One region of the Streptomyces sp. NPDC002643 genome, then DNA from elsewhere that is predicted to be linked to it. Evidence: riboswitches for the same ligand, from Rfam matches in the RefSeq annotation. Region 1 holds a riboswitch; the other holds the start of a gene.
The links. A riboswitch is a leader RNA that binds a small molecule or an ion and turns the genes downstream of it on or off. The one in region 1 is predicted to bind cobalamin.
Positions count from the first base shown of each region.

Region 2: it holds a riboswitch for cobalamin, as region 1 does, so the genes downstream of both, ACWD4G_RS25120 (ribonucleoside-diphosphate reductase subunit alpha) here and ACWD4G_RS28190 (cobalamin biosynthesis protein) in region 1, are expected to answer to the same signal.

Region 1 covers NZ_JBSFVY010000020.1:63,464-73,896, forward strand. The annotation lists gene ACWD4G_RS28160 (inorganic phosphate transporter) at 1-482, shown strand, start outside; gene ACWD4G_RS28165 (hypothetical protein) at 512-733, shown strand; gene ACWD4G_RS28170 (helix-turn-helix domain-containing protein) at 979-1,836, shown strand; gene ACWD4G_RS28175 (hypothetical protein) at 1,878-2,384, shown strand; gene ACWD4G_RS28180 (hypothetical protein) at 2,314-2,574, opposite strand; gene ACWD4G_RS28185 (DUF397 domain-containing protein) at 2,656-2,865, opposite strand; cobalamin riboswitch at 3,192-3,313, shown strand; gene ACWD4G_RS28190 (cobalamin biosynthesis protein) at 3,493-4,545, shown strand; gene ACWD4G_RS28195 (cobyric acid synthase) at 4,542-6,122, shown strand; gene cobN (cobaltochelatase subunit CobN) at 6,119-9,802, shown strand; gene ACWD4G_RS28205 (putative cobaltochelatase) at 9,799-10,433, shown strand, end outside.
Region 2 covers NZ_JBSFVY010000016.1:203,424-213,856, forward strand. The annotation lists gene ACWD4G_RS25105 (hypothetical protein) at 1-142, shown strand, start outside; gene ACWD4G_RS25110 (hypothetical protein) at 208-1,002, shown strand; gene ACWD4G_RS25115 (ribonucleotide-diphosphate reductase subunit beta) at 1,013-2,032, opposite strand; gene ACWD4G_RS25120 (ribonucleoside-diphosphate reductase subunit alpha) at 2,032-4,419, opposite strand; cobalamin riboswitch at 4,543-4,678, opposite strand; gene ACWD4G_RS25125 (nucleoside hydrolase) at 4,923-5,912, opposite strand; gene mctP (monocarboxylate uptake permease MctP) at 6,189-7,817, opposite strand; gene ACWD4G_RS25135 (DUF3311 domain-containing protein) at 7,814-8,095, opposite strand; gene ACWD4G_RS25140 (YbdD/YjiX family protein) at 8,222-8,446, opposite strand; gene ACWD4G_RS25145 (carbon starvation CstA family protein) at 8,403-10,433, opposite strand, start outside.

The DNA.
Region 1 (10,433 bases):
TCGCCTCGTCCCACCTGGGCTTCTCGCTCTCCACCACGCACTCCGTCTCGGGTTCGGTGATGGGCGCCGGGCTCGGCCGCAAGGGCGGTGTGGTCCGCTGGTCCACCGCGACCCGGATGTTCGTCGCCTGGGGGCTGACCCTCCCGGCCGCCGCGCTCGTCGCCGCGCTCGCCGAGTGGGTGACGTCCTTCGGCACGGCGGGGACATCCCTCGTGGCGGTATTCCTGGTGGCGTCCAGCGCGGCGATCTGGGTGGTCTCGCGACGGGAGGTCGTGGATCACACGAACGTCAACGACAGCGACGCCGGGGAGTCCTCCGGCGCGGTGACGGTGACGCCCGCGACGGTGACGGCCGCGGACGCGACGGTGACGCCGTCGGCGACCGGTGGTCTCACCGCCGAGGAGCTGACCGCGACAATCTCCGCGACGACGGCTCCCGTGGGGACCCCCGCGAGCCCGTCGACACCCACGCCCGCCGCCTGACCCCCCACGCCTCCCGAGGAAGATTCACCATGCACATCGACTGGGCAGCCCTGGGCTCCGTCTTCGGAGTCAGCCTCGTGGTCACCGTGGCCCTCGTGGGCCTCTTCACGCTCGGGATCGTCGGGCTCTCCAAGCGGGAGGAGGCGTCAACGCGAGGCGACTCGGTGGCGCTTGCGACCGCGGGGGCGTACGTGTGCTTCGCGCTGTGCGCGACGGCGGTGGCGTACGGAATTTCTCTGATCATGGCCTGAGATCGGAAATCCCTCGGCTCACGGGCCGTCACACCGACAACTCCAGATTCAACCCCCGTAGGCGCTTTGTGACGCTTACGGGGGTTTTCTTCGCATTCGGAGCAGCACAACGACCCTGCCGGAAAGCCACATGTCATACTGACGACGGCTGGCCGCCCGTGCTCAACTGCCCTACTCTGGTTGGACAGTTGCTCTATGAGGGTGGCCGCCTGACGAGTCAATGACGACATGTGGCAGGGAGCATCATGGCCAGGGACATCGATCCGAGTCTGAATCGACGCAGGCTGCGAATCGAGCTGCGGAAAGCCCGCGAGCAAGCCGGACTGACCCAGCAGGACGCCGCGAATGGCCTGGAATGGTCGCTCTCAAAACTCATCAGGATCGAGAACGGCATTGTCAGCGTGAGCGTCACGGATCTACGGGCCCTGCTCCAGGAGTACGGCGTCTCGGACCCCGTCCTGGTCGCCGAACTGGAGGACGCGGCCAGGGGCTCCAAGGGCACCTCCTGGTGGGCGCCGTACAGCGAGGTGGTGTCCAACCAGTACGCCCGGTACCTCGGGTACGAGGGCGCCGCGAACAGCATCCGCATGTACAACCCGATCCTGCTGCCGGGGCTGCTGCAGATCGAGGACTACGCGGCGGCGGTCATCTCCACCGGCGACCCGGGCCCGGCCCTGCGAGGGCAGATCGAACTCCGCGCGACCCGTCAGGAGCGCTACTTCGACGGCGACGAGGGACCGTATGTGAACGTCGTCCTCGACGAGGCGGCCATCCGGCGGGCCATTGGCGGCCCCTCGGTGCTCCGTCGCCAACTGGACCATCTCAAGACCCTGATGGACCACCCCCGGGTGAACCTTCAGGTGCTTCCCTTCTCGGCGGGAGCGCACTTCAGCATCACCGCCACGTTCATCCTGCTGGGCTTCAAGGACGACGACGACCTGCTGTATCTGGAAAGTCCGCACGGCGGGCTCACCAGCCGGGAGGACCACGGCCTCATGGCCCGCTACCAGGAGTGCTTCGAGGAGATCAGCGGCCTCGCCGTCCACGGCGAGGCGATGATCGAGCTGATCGACTCGATCAAGGAGAGTCTGGAACACAACTGATCCCGGGACGGGACGGCCCGGGCGGATTCGGGGGAGGACCCATGGCGGTCTTCGGGTTACGAGAGTGGTGGCGCGGGCTCCGCGCGGCCCGCGTCGTTCCGGCAGGCGAAGCGTCCGGAGTCCCTCCCGGTTCCACGGAGGAGGAAGGTCCGCCTCCCATCGACGACCACGCCCTCAAGGCGTACGCCATGCAGCAGTCCGACTGGGCCGACTCCCTGATCCGGGTGGAGAACGCCAGAGTGGACGGGGAGATACGGCTGCTGTCGACGCGGCTGCTGCTGGGCACGGCATGCGGCAGCGTCCTGCTGTTCAGCATCGCGGCGGCGGCACGCGTCGCCCCCAGTGTGACCTTCATGGCCGGGACACCGCTCGCCACGGTCGTGATCGGCGCACTCGGGGCGGCCCTCGTCACCGCGCTCGGCGCGGGACTGGGCAGCGCACTGCGTCACCGCTCCGGGGACGCGCCGACCACTCCCGTCAATGGCGCTGCGACCTCCGGGGCTGAGCCGGCACCAGGGCCCGGTTCAGAACCCGGAGCCGCTCAGTGACCGGGGTGATACCCCACCACAGTCCGGCTCCGCCGGCCACCAGCACGGTCACCACCAGCCAGACCAGGGCCCGGGCCTCACCGGACGGCACCAGCAGCGCGGCCAGGGCACCGGCCCCGACGGCCAGCACTCCCGCCACCGAGCAGTAGAGCGCCAGTGGAGCAGCGGCGGCGATACGCGTCGCCCTCATGCTGGGCTTCCCCGCGCGCTCCGAGGAAGAACTCCTTGGTCGGTCTCCCATGTGCGTACCTCCCGTCCCCCGGGCGGATCATCAGGAGCCGCCCGCTCCCGGGTCCACAAGCCCCGCCAGAAAACCACACCACGCCGCGTAACGGAAGGTGAGCAGAGCGTCTTGGCTCGACTTCGAGTCACGGACCAGCACCCGCGCTCCCTCAACGGCCAACTCAAGACATTCCCCACCCTGATTGCCGGAATGACTGCTCTTGACCCACACCCGCTCCGACGACTCCCTGCCGACCACACCGACCTCCTTCGCACCCAAGAGTCAGCGCCCCGACACGGCGTCCGTCGTGACGACCCGAGCGCCGTGTGCGCCCGGCGCCCTCCGGCGGCGGGAGCCCCGGCCACACCAGGTTCGTCTCCCCGCAACGAATCACCCAATGCCGCTCGTCGGCGCTCAGCTTTCGTACTGCCGTTCCCTTCAGTGTTCCCATCCCGGGCGTCGGGAAAGAGTAGAGAAACCGCCGATTAGCGCGTCTGACGATATTTCAGCGGTGTGGGGCTCAGCACACCGCTGCGTCGCAGGTCAAGAGCAAGTTGACGGCTCTTCCGGGGGCGTGGTGGACTGCCGGGGCCATGTACGACGGCAGGAGAGGAAGCCGGTGCGAGTCCGGCGCGGTCCCGCCACTGTCACCGGGGAACGGTCTTCCCCGGGAGCCAGGAACTCTCGCCGTCGGTCTCGTCGAACCAGGGCGTGGACACCCTGAGTGAGGACATATCGCCATGCGCGGCTGCCGATCGGGCCAGTTGAGTCGGTTGAGTGGGTTTGGTGGGTCGGGTGGGTCGAGCCGGTCGAGTTTCGTCTCCCGGCTCCGATTCGGGTTCCGGTTCTGGTTCCGGTCCGGCCTTCCGATCGGCTGCTGAATCCATGCGTGCCGATCGCGTGTTCGCGTACGGCGCCGCCGCCGGACTCCTCGGTGATCTGCTGCTCGGCGATCCTCGCCGGGGGCATCCGGTCGCCGCGTTCGGGCGGGGCGCCGCCGCTGTGGAGCGGGTGTTGTGGCGGGACCACCGTGGGTGGGGCGCGTTGCACACCGCCGTGTGCGCTGGTGCCGCGGTTGCGCTGGGCGCCGTCGCCGCGCGCGGTGTGCGCCGGTCGTCCGTCGCCTCCGTCGCGTTGACCGGCGGCGCCACCTGGGCTGTCGTCGGGGGGACTTCCCTCGCGCGGGAGGCCCGGGGCATCGGGCGGGCGCTCGAAGCCGGGGATGTCGAGGCGGCGCGGGAGCGGCTGCCGCATCTGTGCGGGCGTGATCCCCAGGCCCTCGACGCCGATGGGATCGCCCGGGCCGTTGTCGAGTCCGTCGCCGAGAACACCTCCGACGCCGTCGTGGGGGCGCTGGTGTGGGGGGCCGTCGGAGGGGTGCCCGGGCTTGTGGGGTTTCGGGCCGTCAACACCCTTGACGCCATGGTTGGTCACAAGTCCGAGCGGTATCGGCGGTATGGGTGGGCTTCGGCTCGGCTGGATGATGTCGTGGGGTGGCCGGGGGCGCGGCTCACGGCGGTGTTGGCCGCGGTGGGTGGGGGGGATGCCCGGGGGGCCGTGCGGGCTTGGCGGGCCGATGCCGGCAAGCATCCCAGTCCCAATGCCGGGCCTGTGGAGGCGTCGTTCGCGGGGGCCTTGGGGGTGCGGCTCGGGGGGACGTTGTCGTATGGGGGGCGGGTGGAGCATCGGCCTGTGCTGAATGGGGAGGGGCGGGCTGTGGGGGTTGGGGATATCGAGCGGGCTGTGCGGCTTTCGCGGCGGGTGGGGTGGCTGGCGTTGGGGGTGAGTGCGGGGGTGGCGGTGCTGCGGGACCGGGTGATGGGGCGCCCGGCGCTGCAGGCTGTGCCCACCCTCCCCCACTCTCGGCTTCGCTCGACCGGGGGGACCCCCATCGCCCTGCGGAACGATTGCCCACAGTGGTCGAGGGGGACTTCGTGAGCGGGCTCCTCATTGCTGGGACCACCTCCGATGCCGGGAAGAGTGTGGTCACCGCCGGGATCTGTCGGTGGCTGGTGCGGCAGGGCGTGAAGGTCGCGCCGTTCAAGGCTCAGAACATGTCCCTGAATTCGTTCGTCACGCGTGAAGGTGCCGAGATCGGGCGGGCCCAGGCCATGCAGGCTCAGGCCTGTCGGGTCGAGCCGACGGCGTTGATGAATCCCGTGTTGCTCAAGCCCGGTGGGGAGCGGAGCAGTCAGGTCGTGCTGCTGGGCAAGCCCGTTGGGGAGATGAGTGCGAAGGGCTTCTTCGGGGGGTCTGGGCCCGCGGCGCAGCCGCAATCAGGTGCGGTGTCCCCCGGGAAAAGGCTGCACGGGGGCCGGCAGCAGCGGCTGCTCGGGACCGTGTTGGAGTGTCTCGCCGAGTTGCGGGGCACTTATGACGCGGTGATCTGTGAGGGGGCCGGGAGTCCGGCTGAGATCAACCTCCGGCGGACCGACATCGTGAACATGGGGATCGCCCGGAATGCCGGGCTGCCCGTGCTGGTCGTCGGTGACATCGACCGTGGCGGCGTCTTCGCCTCGTTCTTCGGCACCGTGGCGCTGCTCTCGCCCGAGGACCAGGCGCTCGTCGCCGGGTTCCTCGTCAACAAGTTCCGGGGGGACGTCGGGTTGTTGGAGCCCGGCCTCGACATGCTGCACGGCCTCACGGGGCGGCGTACGTACGGTGTGCTGCCGTTCCGGCACGGGCTCGGTATCGACGAGGAGGACGGGCTGAGGGTTTCGCTGCGCGGGACCGTCCGGGAGTCGAATGTCGCGCCGCCCGTCGGGGAGGATGTGCTGCGGGTCGCCGTCTGTGCCGTCCCCCTCATGTCCAACTTCACCGATGTGGACGCGCTGGCCGCCGAACCCGGTGTCGTCGTGCGGTTCGTGGACCGGCCGGAGGAACTGGCCGACGCCGACCTCGTCGTCATCCCCGGCACGCGAGGGACCGTACGGGCGCTGGAGTGGCTGCGGGAGCGCGGGCTCGCGGACGCCCTGAGGCGCAGGGTGGCCGAGGGGCTGCCCGTGCTCGGGATCTGTGGGGGCTTCCAGATGCTCGGGGAGCGCATCGAGGACGAGGTCGAGAGTCGGCGGGGGCGGGTCGAGGGGCTCGGGGTGCTGCCCGTCCGGGTGCGGTTCGCTCGGGAGAAGACCCTCACCCGGCCCGTCGGGGAGGCCCTCGGGGAGCGGGTCGAGGGGTACGAGATCCATCATGGGGTCGCCCAGATCGACACCGATGTCGACGGTGGTGAGCCCTTCTTGGACGGGTGCCGGGTCGGGGCCACCTGGGGTACCCACTGGCACGGTTCGTTGGAGTCGGACGGGTTCCGGCGCGCGTTTCTGCGTGAGGTGGCGTCCGCCGCGGGGCGCCGTTTCGTGCCGGCCGACGACACGTCGTTCGCCGCGCTGCGCGAGGAGCAGTTGGACCGGCTCGGCGATCTGATCGAGGAACACGCGGACACGGACGCGCTCTGGCGGCTCATCGAGTCGGGGGCGCCACAAGGACTGCCCTTCATTCCACCGGGAGCGCCCGTATGAGCACAGTGTTGTTGTTGTCGACCGCCGACACGGATCTGCTGGCCGCTCGGGCCGCTTCCGGTGCCGGCTACCGGATCGGCAATCCCACCCGGGTCGATGTCGAGCAGGAGCTGCCCGCGCTGCTCGACGGCGCGGACATCGCCGTCGTACGGCTGTTGGGCGGTAAGCGGGCGTGGGAGGACGGGCTCGCCCGGCTGAAGGCGTCCGGGATTCCCACCGTGCTGCTCGGCGGTGAGACCGTGCCCGACGCCGAGTTGATGGCCGAGTCGTCCGTGCCGGCGGGTGTGGTGGCGGAGGCGCTGCGGTATCTCGTCGAGGGCGGGCCCGCCAACCTCGCCGAGCTGGCGCGGTTCCTCTCCGACACCGTGCTGCTGACGGGTGAGGGCTTCGTCGAGCCGCGGAAGATGCCCGAGTACGGGGTGCATGGGGAACGGACGTTCGTGGAGGGGCGGCCGACCATCGGTGTGCTCTTCTATCGGGCGCATGAGCTGAGCGGGAACACCGGTTTCGTCGACACGCTGTGCGATGCCGTCGAGGCGCGGGGGGCCAACGCCCTTCCCGTGTACTGCGGTTCGCTGCGCGGGGCCGACGCCGGGCTGTACGAGATCCTCGGGCGGGCCGACGCGCTGGTGGCCACCGTGCTCGCCGCCGGCGGTACGCACGCCTCGCAGGCGTCGGCCGGTGGGGACGAGGAGGCCTGGGACATCGGGGCGCTCGCCGATCTGAACGTGCCTGTGCTGCAAGGACTTTGTCTGACCTCGTCCCGTGCCGCCTGGGACGAGTCGGACGCCGCCCTCTCCCCCATGGACGCGGCGATGCAGGTCGCGATCCCGGAGTTCGACGGACGGCTGATCACCGTGCCGTTCTCCTTCAAGGAGCAGGGCCCGGACGACGTACCGGTGTACGTCGCCGATCCCGAGCGGGCCGGGCGGGTCGCCGGGATCGCCGTACGGCACGCCCGGTTGAAGCACAAGGCGAACGCGGAGAAGCGGCTCGCGCTCGTCTTCACCGCGTACCCGACCAAGCACTCGCGGGTCGGCAACGCGGTGGGCCTGGACACGCCGGCGTCGGCGGTGCGGGTGCTGGACGCGCTCAAGGACGCCGGGTACGGGGTGACCGAACACCCCTCCGAGGGCGATGAGTTGATCCATCGGCTCATCGAGGCCGGTGGGCATGATGTGGAGTGGCTGACCGAGGAGCAGTTGGCCGCCGCCCCGGCTCGGGTGCCGCTCGCCGACTACCGGGCGTGGTTCGACAAGCTCGACCCGGCGTTGAAGGACGCGATGACCGAGGCGTGGGGGGAACCGCCCGGCTCGCTGTATGTCGACGGGGACGACATCGTGCTCGCCTCCCTCCAGTTCGGGAACGTCGTCGTGATGATCCAGCCGCCGCGCGGCTTCGGCGAGAACCCGATCGCGATCTACCACGACCCCGACATGCCGCCCTCCCACCACTACATGGCGGCGTACCGGTGGCTGGAGGCCGCGACGTCGGAGGGGGGGTTCGGCGCCGACGCGATCGTGCACATGGGCAAGCACGGGACGATGGAGTGGCTGCCGGGCAAGGGGCTGGGGCTCAGCGGGGGGTGCGCGCCGGATGCCGTGCTCGGGGAGCTGCCGCTGATCTATCCGTTCATCGTCAACGACCCGGGTGAGGGCACCCAGGCCAAGCGGCGCGGGCACGCCACAGTGGTCGACCACCTCGTACCGCCGATGGCACGTGCCGACACCTACGGCGATCTGGCGAAGCTGGAGCAGCTGCTGGACGAGTACGCGCTGGTCTCCGACCTGGACCCGGGGAAGGCGCCGGCCGTGCGGGCGCAGATCTGGACGCTGGTCAAGGCCGCCGAACTGCATCACGACCTGCATGTGGACGAGCAGCCGGGGGACGACGACTTCGACGAGTTCGTCATGCACATCGACGGCTATCTGTGCGAGATCAAGGATGTGCAGATCCGCGACGGCCTGCACATCCTCGGTGGCGGGCCGGTCGGTGAGCCGCGCGTCAATCTGGTGCTGGCCGTGCTGCGTGCCTCGCAGGTGTGGGGCGGGCAGGCGAACGCGCTGCCGGGGCTGCGTGCCTGTCTCGCGACGCACTTCGGGCTGGTCGAGAAGGAGTTGCTGGCCTCGCCCGGGGCGCCGGTGAAGGTGCCGGTGGAGTTGACGGATCTGGTCGAGGGGCCGTCGCGTACGGCCGCCGACGCGATCGATCTGCTGGAGCAGCTGTGTCGGCGGGTCGCGGAGGGCATGGAGGCACGGGACTGGGACGTCGCGGTCGTACCGGCCGTGGTGCGGGGGGTGCTCGGCACCGAACTTCCGGACGGGGTCGCGGTGTTGGAGTTCGCGTGCCGGGAGGTCGTGCCGCGTCTGGCTCGGACGACGGACGAGATCGGGCACATCCTCAAGGCGCTGGACGGCGGGTATGTGCCGGCGGGGCCGTCCGGTTCGCCGACGCGCGGGCTCGTCAATGTGCTGCCGACCGGGCGGAACTTCTACTCCGTCGACCCCAAGGCCATTCCGTCGCGGCTGAGTTGGGAGGTCGGGCAGTCGCTCGCCGACTCGCTGGTGCAGCGGTATCTGGCCGACACCGGGGAGTATCCGAAGTCCGTCGGGTTGACGGTGTGGGGTACGTCCGCGATGCGTACGCAGGGCGACGACATCGCCGAGATCCTGGCGCTGCTGGGGTGCCGTCCGGTGTGGGACGACGCCTCGCGCCGGGTGACCGGGTTCGAGGTGGTGCCGCTGGAGGAGCTGGGGCGGCCCCGGATCGACGTCACCGTCCGTATCTCCGGGTTCTTCCGGGACGCCTTCCCGCATGTGGTGGGGTTGATCGACGACGCGGTGCGGGCGGTGGCCGAGTTGGAGGAGCCCGCCGTGTCCAACTTCGTGCGGGCGCATGTGGATGAGGATGCTGCCGAGCATGGGGATCGGCGGCGGGCGACCGCTCGTATCTTCGGGTCGAAGCCGGGGGCGTACGGGGCGGGGTTGCTGCCGCTCATCGACGCGCGGAACTGGCGCAGCGATGCCGATCTCGCCGAGGTGTACGCGGTGTGGGGCGGTTACGCCTACGGGCGGGGGCTCGACGGGCGGGCGGCGCGCGGGGACATGGAGACCGCGTTCAAGCGGATCGCCGTCGCCGCGAAGAACGTGGACACGCGTGAGCACGATCTCGTCGACGCGGACGACTACTTCCAGTACCACGGCGGGATGGTCGCCATGGTGCGGCATCTGACCGGGGCCAGCCCCGAGGCGTATGTGGGGGATTCGGCGACGCCGGACCAGGTGAAGACACGGACGCTGGGTGAGGAGACCCACCGGGTGTTCCGGGCGCGGGTCGTCAATCCGCGCTGGATGGCGGCCATGCGACGGCACGGCTACAAGGGCGCCTTCGAGATGGCGGCGACCGTCGACTACCTGTTCGGGTATGACGCCACGGCCGGGGTCGTGGACGACTGGATGTACGAGAAGCTCAGCGCCGAGTACGTGTTCGACGCGGAGAACCGGGACTTCATGAAGAAGTCCAACCCCTGGGCGCTGCGCGGCATTACGGAGCGGCTGCTGGAGGCGGCGGACCGGGGGCTGTGGGCGGAGCCGGACGCCGACACGATCGAGCGGCTGCGGGCCACCTACCTGGAGCTGGAAGGCGACTTGGAAGGCGACTCGGAGGGCGACGACCAGTGACGACTCCCTTTCCGTTCACGGCCGTTGTCGGTCAGGACGATCTCCGCCTGGCGCTGCTGCTCAACGCGGTCAGCCCGGCCGTCGGCGGTGTGCTGGTCCGTGGTGAGAAGGGCACCGCCAAGTCGACGGCGGTGCGGGCGCTCTCCGCGTTGATGCCCGCGCTGGACGTGGTGACCGGCTGCCGGTTCTCCTGTGACCCCGACTCCCCCGACCCGTCGTGCCCGGACGGGCCGCACGAACCGGGGGCGTTCGAGACGCGGCCGGCGCGGATGGTGGAACTGCCGGTGGGTGCCTCCGAGGACCGGCTCGTCGGCGCTCTCGACATCGAGCGGGCGCTCGCGGAGGGCGTCAAGGCCTTCGAGCCGGGGCTGCTCGCCGACGCGCATCGCGGGATTCTCTACGTCGACGAGGTCAATCTGCTGCACGACCATCTGGTCGACCTGCTGCTGGACGCCGCCGCCATGGGCGCCTCGTACGTCGAGCGTGAGGGCGTTTCCGTGCGGCACGCGGCGCGTTTTCTGCTGGTCGGGACCATGAACCCCGAGGAGGGCGAGCTGCGGCCGCAGTTGCTCGACCGGTTCGGGCTGACCGTGGAGGTGGCGGCTTCCCGCGAGCCCGACCAGCGGGTGGA
Region 2 (10,433 bases), on a different contig from region 1:
CGACCGCCAGCTCAGGGAGGCGGAGCTGCGGGCCGCCGCCGGGGACACGGTCCGTCACCAGGACATCCGGCGGCACCGTGCCACCCGCCCGCAGGCCGAGTCCCGGCCGGCCTCCTCGCACCACATCGCCCGCGCGGCCTGATCGCTTGTCTGTACGACGCCGGTCCGCCTTCTGTGTAGCCTCTCCCCGACCACAAGGGGAGGATCATGAATCACAGAACACGCCCCGCACACGGCCGGACCCTGGCCGTGGCGGGCGGGGCGGCGGCCCTGGTACTGCTGACGGCGACCGGGGCGCAGGCGGAGGGCCGGGGTGACGTCCGGGTCACGAAGACGGTCGTCAACGGCGGCAAGAACGTCATCATCGGGACGTCGAAGACCGTGACGTACCGGATCGCCCTCACCGTCAGGGACGACTCGGGGGTGAAGAAGCTCGATCGCATCAGCACCTTCAACCGGTCCAATGGCTACGGTCTTTCGGACGAGACCCGGTTGACGTGCGCCAAGAAGTCCTCGACGACTTCGCTCTGCACGGCCACCGTGACGGTCGACCCGGCCGGGATCGCGCAGGGCGATGACATCGACAGCAACCGGATCGCCGGGCTCTGGCAGGTCAATGCCACGGTCAGGGCGAACGACGGCGACTACTGGATCTCCGACGACATCGCCCGCTACAAGGTCAAACGCGCCACGGCCCTCACCGCCTACATCAAGCCGGAGAAGGTCACCAAGGGCGCGAAGGTCACCGTCACCGGCAAGCTGACCCGGGCCAACTGGGAGACGCTGAAGTACAACGGATTCGGCGGGCAGTCGGTCCAGCTGCAGTTCAAGAAGAAGGGCGCCGCGAGCTACACCACCGTCAAGACGGTGAAGGCGGGCAGCGGAGGGAAGCTCAGCACCAAGGCGACCGTCAACTCGGCGGGCAGTTGGCGCTGGTACTTCCCCGGCCTGACGACGACCGCGAGGGTCGCGTCGGCCGGGGACACGGTCACCCTCAAGTGACCTCGGCGTCCTAGAAGTCCTCGTCCAGGTCGACGGTGCCCTCCACCGCGACCTGGTACGCCGACGGGCGCCGCTCGAAGAAGTTGGTCAGCTCCTGGACGCCCTGCAACTCCATGAAGGAGAACGGGTTCTCCGAGCCGTACACCGGGGCGAAGCCGAGGCGGGTGAGACGCTGGTCGGCGACGCACTCCAGGTACTGCCGCATGGAGTCGGTGTTCATACCCGGCAGTCCGTCACCGCACAGGTCGCGCGCGAACTGCAGCTCGGCCTCGACGGCCTCCAGCAGCATGTCCGTCACCTGCTGCTGGAGCTGGTCGTCGAAGAGGTCCGGCTCCTCCTTGCGGACGGTGTCGACCACGTCGAACGCGAAGCTCATGTGCATCGTCTCGTCCCGGAACACCCAGTTGGTGCCGGTGGCCAGACCGTGCAGCAGACCCCGGCTGCGGAACCAGTAGACGTACGCGAAGGCCCCGTAGAAGAACAGGCCCTCGATGCACGCGGCGAAGCAGATCAGATTGAGGAGGAAGCGGCGGCGGTCGGCCCGCGACTCCAGGCGGTCCAGCTTCTCCACGGAGTCCATCCAGTTGAAGCAGAACTCGGCCTTCTCCCGGATGGACGGGATGTTCTCCACGGCCGCGAAGGCCGCCGCGCGGTCCTCCGGGTCGGGGAGATAGGTGTCCAGCAGCGTCAAGTAGAACTGGACGTGCACGGCCTCCTCGAAGAGCTGACGGCTCAAGTAGAGCCGCGCCTCGGGGGAGTTGATGTGCTTGTAGAGCGTCAGCACGAGATTGTTCGCGACGATCGAGTCGCCCGTGGCGAAGAACGCGACCAGCCGGCCGATCAGATGCTGCTCGGCGGGGGAGAGCTTGGCGAGGTCGGCGACGTCCGAGTGGAGGTCGACCTCCTCCACGGTCCAGGTGTTCTTGATGGCGTCCCGGTAGCGCTCGTAGAAGTCCGGGTAGCGCATGGGGCGCAGGGTCAGCTCGAAGCCCGGGTCGAGGAGGTTCTGGGAGCGGGTGGTGCTGGTCATCACTGGCAGGCCTCGCAGGACTCGGGGTTCTCAAGGGAGCAGGCGACGGCGTCTTCGGGCGCCGGCTGCTGAACGGGAACAGTGGCTTGTGCCGCGCGGGCGATCCGGGTCGCCGGGCGCGAACGCAGGTAGTACGTCGTCTTCAGCCCCGACTTCCAGGCGTACGCGTACATCGAGGAGAGCTTGCCGATGGTCGGCGTCTCCAGGAACAGGTTGAGCGACTGCGACTGGTCCAGGTAGGGGGTCCTCGCCGCCGCCATGTCGATCAGGCCGCGCTGCGGGATCTCCCACGCCGTGCGGTACAGCGCCCGTACGTCGGCCGGAATCCACGCGAAGTCCTGCACCGAGCCGTTCGAATCGCGCAGCGCCTCCCGGGTGCGGGCGTCCCAGACGCCCAACTCCTTCAGGTCCCGCACCAGATATGAGTTGACCTGGAGGAACTCACCGGAGAGGGTCTCGCGCTTGAACAGGTTGGACACCTGCGGCTCGATGCACTCGTACACACCGGCGATGGACGCGATGGTGGCCGTGGGCGCGATGGCGAGGAGGAGGCTGTTGCGCAGGCCCGTCGTCGCGACGCGCTCGCGCAGGGCCGCCCAGCGCTCCGGCCAGGTGAACTCGACGCCGTAGTGGTCGGGGTGCAGCACACCTCGGGCCGTGCGGGTCTTCTCCCAGGCCGGCAGCGGGCCGCCGCGCTCGGCGAGGTCGGCGGATGCCTCGTACGCGGCGAGCATGATCCGCTCGGCGATCCGGGTGGACAGCGCCTTCGCCTCGGGGGAGTCGAAGGGCAGTCGGAGCTGGAAGAAGACGTCCTGGAGGCCCATCGCGCCGAGGCCGACCGGGCGCCACTTGGTGTTGGAGCGGCCCGCCTGCTCGGTGGGGTAGAAGTTGATGTCGACGACGCGGTCGAGGAAGGTCACGGCCGTGCGGACCGTGTCGTCCAGCCGCTCCCAGTCCAGGTCGCCGTTCGCCCGGTCGACGAACGCGCCCAGGTTCACCGAGCCCAGGTTGCAGACCGCCGTCTCCCCGTCGTTGGTGACCTCCAGGATCTCCGTGCACAGATTGGAGGAGTGGACGACGTGGCCCGGCTCGGCGGTCTGGTTGGCGGTGCGGTTGGCGGCGTCCTTGAAGGTCATCCAGCCGTTGCCGGTCTGCGCGAGGGTGCGCATCATGCGGCCGTACAGGTCACGGGCCGGGATGGTCTTCCTCGCCAGCCCGTCCGCCTCCGCCTTCCGGTACGCGGTGTCGAACTCCTCACCCCACAGGTCCACCAGCTCGGGCACATCGGACGGGGAGAACAGCGACCACTGCTCGTCGGCGTTCACCCGGCGCATGAACTCGTCCGGAATCCAGTGCGCCAGGTTCAGGTTGTGCGTACGCCGGGCGTCCTCACCGGTGTTGTCGCGCAGCTCCAGGAACTCCTCGATGTCGGAGTGCCAGGTCTCCAGGTAGACCGCCGCCGCGCCCTTGCGCCGCCCGCCCTGGTTCACGGCGGCGACCGAGGCGTCCAGGGTCTTCAGGAACGGGACGATGCCGTTGGAGTGCCCGTTGGTGCCCCGGATCAGCGAACCCCGGCTGCGGATACGGGAGTACGACAGACCGATGCCGCCCGCGTGCTTCGAGAGGCGGGCCACCTGGTGGTAGCGGTCGTAGAGGGAGTCCAGCTCGTCCAGGGGGGAGTCGAGGAGGTAGCAGGACGACATCTGGGGGTGCCGCGTACCGGAGTTGAAGAGGGTGGGGGAGGACGGGAGGTAGTCGAGGCGGCTCATGAGCCCGTAGAGCGCGGCGACTTCGTCGACGGAGCGGGGGCTGTCGTCCTCGGCGAGACCGGAGGCGACGCGCAGCATGAAGTGCTGGGGTGTCTCGATGACCTTGCGGGTGAGGGGGTGCCGCAGGAGGTAGCGGCTGTGCAGAGTGCGCAGACCGAAGTAGCCGAAGCGGTCGTCGGCGGCCTGGTCCACCAGGGCGTCGAGGCGTGCGGCGTGGACCCGGGCGAACTCCGCCGTGCGGTCCGCGACAAGCCCCTCGCGGTGGCCCACCGCGATGGACTCCGTGAACGCGGTGACGCCCTGGGAGGCTGCCTCGGCGCGAATGCTGATCGCCAGCAGCCGGGCGGCCAGCTTCGAGTACGCGGGGTCCTCGGAGATGAGACCGGCGGACGCCTCCGTGGCCAGCTCGCGCAACTCCGCGGTGACCTCCTCCACGGCGCCACGAGCGGACCGGCCGCGCAGCGCGGCGGCGGCGACGCGGCCGGGGTCGGCGTCGGGGAGGTCGGCGGTCAGCCCGGTCAGGGTCCGCAGCAGTGCGGCACCGGGGCCGTCGGTCTCCCACACCTGGTCGGCGGCGGCCGTGGTGGCTGAAACCGGGTCGGCTGGCGCGATGGTCACGTGGGGCTCTCCCTCGCTCGGCAGGGGACCTGGTGGAAGGCAGGCGGCAGCAACGAGCGCACGGGGGCGTCGAGTCCACCGGCCCACTCCACGAGGCCCGGACGTCAGGGCACCCGGACCGGACGGCCGGGCGCGCTGTCGGCAGGTCCTCGGACTCGACAAGCGTGCGCGCATGGGCATGGGCGCGCACGAGTACACCGTTGCGGGACAGTTCCGGATTCGCACCGGATTCCCCTGCGGCGACAGCGAGCACGAGCATACATCTAGTGGCGGGGCGCGATGCCACCCCCACATGTTGTGTCGCGGTCGGCTCAGAGGCGGACTCAGCGGATTTCCGTGGATGCTTTCGTGGAGGGTGATGTCCATGCGTCGCAGTGTCCATCAGGGGCGGCGACGCGTGACTTTGGTTGTCCACAGGGACGGTTGATCATGTGATGATCCGACGCTCGATGTGCCTCCCGTCCGGCACCGTCAGGCCCCTCACCCCACCGAAGCCAAGCCCCTCACCCCACCGCCGGCCACCGCGGCAGCGTCGTCACGAAATGCTTGCTGAAGTCCCGTGTGCCGGGGCCCAGGGCCACGCGGCCGGTGGTGCGGAGGCGGGCGCTCAACGTGGGGGACTCGGAGTAGTAGACACGCTTGGCGTCGGCCGGGACGAACACCGTCTGGCCGCGTGTCAGTTCGCTCGCGCACTCCACCACGACGGCTCCCTCGGCGGCCTCGATGAACGCCTCGTCGCCGCACACCCCCACCGCCAGCGGGTCGTGCAACGGGCAGGTGCCGTCGCCGCCGTGGCGGGTGTACGCGGCCATGTACGTCCGCATCAGCCGGGCGGCGAGGGCCGTACCGGGGCCTGCCGCCTCCAGTGCCGCGAGGTCGGCGGGGCGGAACAGCCAGCGGTGCGAGGCGTCCAGGTCGACCATGGTGAACGGGATACCGGAGGAGAGGACCACCTCGGCGGCGTCCGGGTCGGCCCAGATGTTGAACTCGGCGACCGGGGTGAAGTTGCCCGGCACCCGGGGCGCGCCGCCCATGAACACGAACTTCGCCACGCGCCTCGCGAACGCCGGGTCCTCCAGCAGGGCGATGGCCACGTTGGTGAGGGGGCCGGTGGCGCAGACGGTCAGTTCGCCCTCGTACTCCCTGGAGAGGCGGAGCAGGGCTTGCGCCGACGATTCCCTCGGGTGGGGGGCCGTGGAGTCGGGGAGCGTCTCGTTGCCGAGGCCCGCCGGGCCGTGGAAGGCGGATGCCTCGCGGTAGGGGAGGCGGGAGAGGGGGCGGCCCGCGCCGCGGTGGACGGGGACGTCGGTGTCGATACGGAGGGCTCTTGCGAGGGTGCGGGCGTTGTGGTGGGTGGCGTCGGGTGGGAGGTTGCCGCCCACGGAGGTGTATGCCTTGAGGTCCCACAGGTCGGTGGCCAGGAGGTATTGCAGGGCCACCGCGTCGTCTATGCCGGGGTCGCTGTCCAGGACGATGGGGGAGCGGGGGGTCACACCGGTCAGCGTAACCGGGGGGTCTCGCCCCCGCCGCCCCTACCCGTTCCGTCACCAGGGGCGGCTGCCCCTTCGACCCCGCCTACCCCAGGGGCTGCGCCCCTGGACCCGCCTAGTGGCTCGGGTCTGGGGGTTGTGGGGCGGGTGCGGGTTCGTGGGGGCTGGTCGCGCAGTTCCCCGCGCCCCTGAAAAGCAGGGGCTGCGCCCCTTGCTTTTCGTCTTTAGGGGCGCGGGGAACTGCGCGAGCAACCACAGTGCCACCCGCACCCGCCGAAACTAGTGGCTCGCTCCCGCCGTCGCCGGGGGCAGCTCCACCTGTACGTCCTTGTCGCCCGCGTCCGCCGTGTAGTCCTCCGGCTTGGTCTCGTCGATGCCGTCGGGGGCCTTGGTCGCGCGGAGGAGGAACGTCAGGACCACGGTGACGGCGACGTTCAGGACGAAGGCGGTCAGGCCGATGTAGCCCATCTCGCCGATGCCGGGGATCTCGGCGTTGGAGCCGCCGAAGTGCTTCTGGGTCGGTGAGGCCACGCCGTACGCGGCCATCGTGCCGTAGAGCATGCCGACCGCCCAGCCCGCGAGGAGCGCCCAGCGGTGGAACCAGCGGGTGAAGAGGCCGCCGACCAGGGCCGGGAAGGTCTGGAGAATCCAGATGCCGCCGAGGAGTTGGAAGTTGATGGCGACCGTCTTGTCCATCGTCAGGACGAAGACCAGGGCTCCCACCTTCACCAGCAGCGACACCAGCTTGGAGACCTTCGTCTCCTGCTCCGGTGTGGCGTTCGGCCGGATGAAGTCCTTGTAGATGTTGCGGGTGAAGAGGTTCGCCGCCGCGATGGACATGATGGCCGCGGGGACGAGAGCGCCGATGCCGATGGCGGCGAAGGCGACTCCCGCGAACCAGTCCGGGAACATCGTTTCGAAGAGTTGAGGAATCGCCAACTGGCCGTTCTGCACCTTGATTCCGGCCGCGATCGCCATGAAGCCCAGCAGCGCGAGCAGGCCCAGCATCAGGGAGTACAGCGGCAGGATCGTGGTGTTGCGGCGGATCACCTCGCGGCTCTTCGACGACAGGGTCGCCGTGATCGAGTGCGGGTACATGAAGAGCGCCAGCGCCGAACCGAGGGCGAGGGTCGCGTACGTCCACTGGCTCGCGTCACCGGGGACGAGCGCCCCGCGCGGGGCGCCGGTCGCCGGGTTGGTCTGGCCGAACGCCTCGCTCGCCTTGGCGAAGATGTCGTCGAAGCCGCCCAGCTTGATCGGGATGTAGATGATCGCCACCGCGATGACGATGTAGATCAGGGTGTCCTTGACGAAGGCGATCAGCGCGGGGGCGCGGAGACCGGACGAGTACGTGTAGGCCGCCAGTACGCCGAACGCGATCAGCAGCGGGAGGTCCTTGATGAACCAGCTGGTGTTCTCGCCGCCGCCGACGCCCATCACGTCCAGCACCGCCTGGATGCCGACGAGTTGGAGCGCGATGTACGGCATCGTGGCCAGGATGCCGGTCAGGGCGACCGCCAGCGACAGCCCCTTCGAGCCGAAGCGGCCGCGGACGAAGTCGGACGTCGTCACATAGCCGTGCCGGTGCGAGACCGACCACAGACGGGGCAGGAACGTGAAGATCAGCGGGTAGATCAGGATCGTGTAGGGCACCGCGAAGAAACCGGCCGCGCCCGCCGCGTAGATCGCCGCCGGTACGGCGACGAAGGTGTACGCCGTGTACAGGTCACCGCCGAGCAGGAACCAGGTGATCCAGGTGCCGAACGAACGTCCGCCCAGGCCCCATTCGTCGAGGCTGTGCTCGTTCTCGGCCTTGCGCCAGCGGGCGGCCAGGAAGCCCATGACCGTGACGGCCAGGAAGAAGAAGATGAAGACGGCGAGTGCCACGCCGTTCACGCCGTCCTTCACTGCGCGACACCCCCGCCCTGGGACCGCTGAGCCTGACGGGCGCGCTGGTCACGCTGCCACAGGACGTACGCGGTGCCCGTGAGCGCGGTGGAGATCAGCACCCAGGCCATCTGGTACCAGTAGAAGAACGGGATGCCGATGAACGCCGGGTCCACCTTGGCGTACGAGCCGACCCAGAGCATCGCCACGAACGGGGCGAACAGGCAGAGGGCGATGACGACCCTGACCGGTGTCACCACCGATGCCTCCGGTGGCTTCACTTCCGGTGCGTCTGACATACCTGGGCTCCGTCCCTTCACTGATCACCTGAGTAATGCGCAGGAAATCTAAGGGACTGCTTCCGCCTTACGGAACCCCTGTCCGCATAACGGATTTGTGTGGGTGCTGGGCGTTCGACGCGCCGTTCAACAGCAGCGGAAGCCCTGACGGGGGTCCGCTTCCTGTCGATCCGTCCGCATGCGCTCGAACTCCCGCCGGGACGGTACCGGCACGTCGGGGGCGTGTGCGCGCAGATGTTCCACGTAGCGGTCGTACGCCGACTCGTCGGTCAGCTCCCGTACGTACCAGCGCACGCCCCGGGCCGCGTCAGCCGCCCTGCCCACCGCCCTGCCCAGAACCGACCGCCTCACGTGCCGCCTCCTCCTTCTCCTCCTTGGTCGGGAACAGCCCGGCCGGGGCGACGATCTTCGACTCCACGTACGTGGCCTCGCTCAGTGTGGAGAGCGCGGGGCGGCGTACATGCCGGACGCACACCCGGGTCGCGTCGGCGATCACCACGATGATCAGCAGGGCGAGGACGGCGGAAAGGACGCCGTCGACCGTGGAGTTGGTGACGATGGTGTGCATGTCGTCCATGGACTTGGCCGGGGCGATGACCTCGCCCCGGTCGATGCCCGCCTGGTAGACACTCCGCTGCTCGAAGAAGCCGACGCGGGGGTCGCTGGAGAACACCTTCTGGTAGCTGGCGGTCAGGGTGACCGTCGCGTCCCAGGCCAGCGGAATCCCGGTGATCCAGGCCCACTTGAGGCGGCCCGACTTCACCAGCAGTGTCGTACAGACGGCCAGGGCGACCGCCGCGAGCAGCTGGTTGGAGATTCCGAAGATCGGGAAGAGTTGGTTGATTCCCCCTAGGGGTTCGTGGACGCCCACCCACAGGAAGTAGCCCCACAGCCCGCACACGATCGCGCTGGTGATGACCAGGCCCGGCTTCCAACTGACGTTCTTGAACGGGCGGTAGAGGTTGCCGAGGGTGTCCTGGAGCATGAAGCGGCCCACACGGGTGCCGGCGTCGAGGGCGGTCAGGATGAACAGCGCCTCGAACATGATCGCGAAGTGATACCAGAAGGCGCGCAGTCCGTCGCCCGTGACCTGCGAGAAGATCTCCGAGACACCGACGGCGAGCGTGGGAGCGCCACCGGTCCTCGACAGCAGGGTCGCCTCCTCGACGTTCTTCGCGGCGGCGGCCAGTTCCTCCGGCGAGATCGAGTAGCCCCAACTGCCCACCACCTGCGAGGCGTTCTGCACGGTGTCGCCGATGACCCCGGCGGGCGCGTTCATCGCGAAGTACAGGCCCGGGTCGATGATCGAGGCCGCGATCAGCGCCATCACGGCCACCGACGACTCCATCAGCATGGAGCCGTAGCCGATCATCCGGACCTGTGTCTCCTTCTGGATCATCTTCGGGGTCGTACCGGAGGAGATCAGGGAGTGGAAGCCGGACAGGGCCCCGCAGGCGATGGTGATGAAGACGAACGGGAAGAGCGAGCCCGCGAAGACCGGGCCGTCGCCGCGTGAGGCGAAGTCCGTCACCGCGTCCATCTTCAGCGTGGGCAGGGTGAAGACGACACCCAGCGCCAGCAGCGCGATCGTGCCGATCTTCATGAAGGTGGAGAGGTAGTCGCGGGGTGCCAGGAGCATCCACACCGGCAGGATCGAGGCGATGAAGCCGTACGCCACCAGCCAGATCACCAGCGTGGAGGGCGCCAGCGTGAAGGTGTCCGCCCACGACGACTCCGCGACCCAGCGGCCCGCGACCAGCGCGAGCAGCAGCAGACCGACGCCGATCAGCGAGACCTCCGCGACCCGGCCCGGCCGCAGTATCCGCAGATAGAAGCCCATGAACAGGGCGATCGGGATGGTCATCGCGATGGAGAACGTGCCCCAGGGAGAGGCCGCCAGCGCGTTGACGACGACCAGGGCCAGCACACCCAGCAGGATGATCATGATGGCGAAGGCGGCGAGCAGCGCGGCGGCCCCGCCGAACGGGCCTATCTCCTCGCGCGCCATCTGACCGAGCGAACGGCCGTCCCGGCGCGTCGAGAAGAACAGCACCACCATGTCCTGGACCGCGCCCGCGAAGATCACACCGGCGATGATCCAGATCGTGCCCGGCAGATAGCCCATCTGCGCGGCCAGCACCGGGCCGACGAGCGGGCCCGCGCCCGCGATCGCCGCGAAGTGGTGGCCCAGCAGGACCCGGCGGTCGGTGGGGTGGAAGTCGATGCCGTTGTTCAGGCGTTCGGCCGGGGTGGCCCTGGTCCGGTCGACCTTGAGGACCTTGTACGCGATGAAGCGGGCGTAGAAGCGGTAGGCGATCGCGTACGAGCCGAGGGCGGC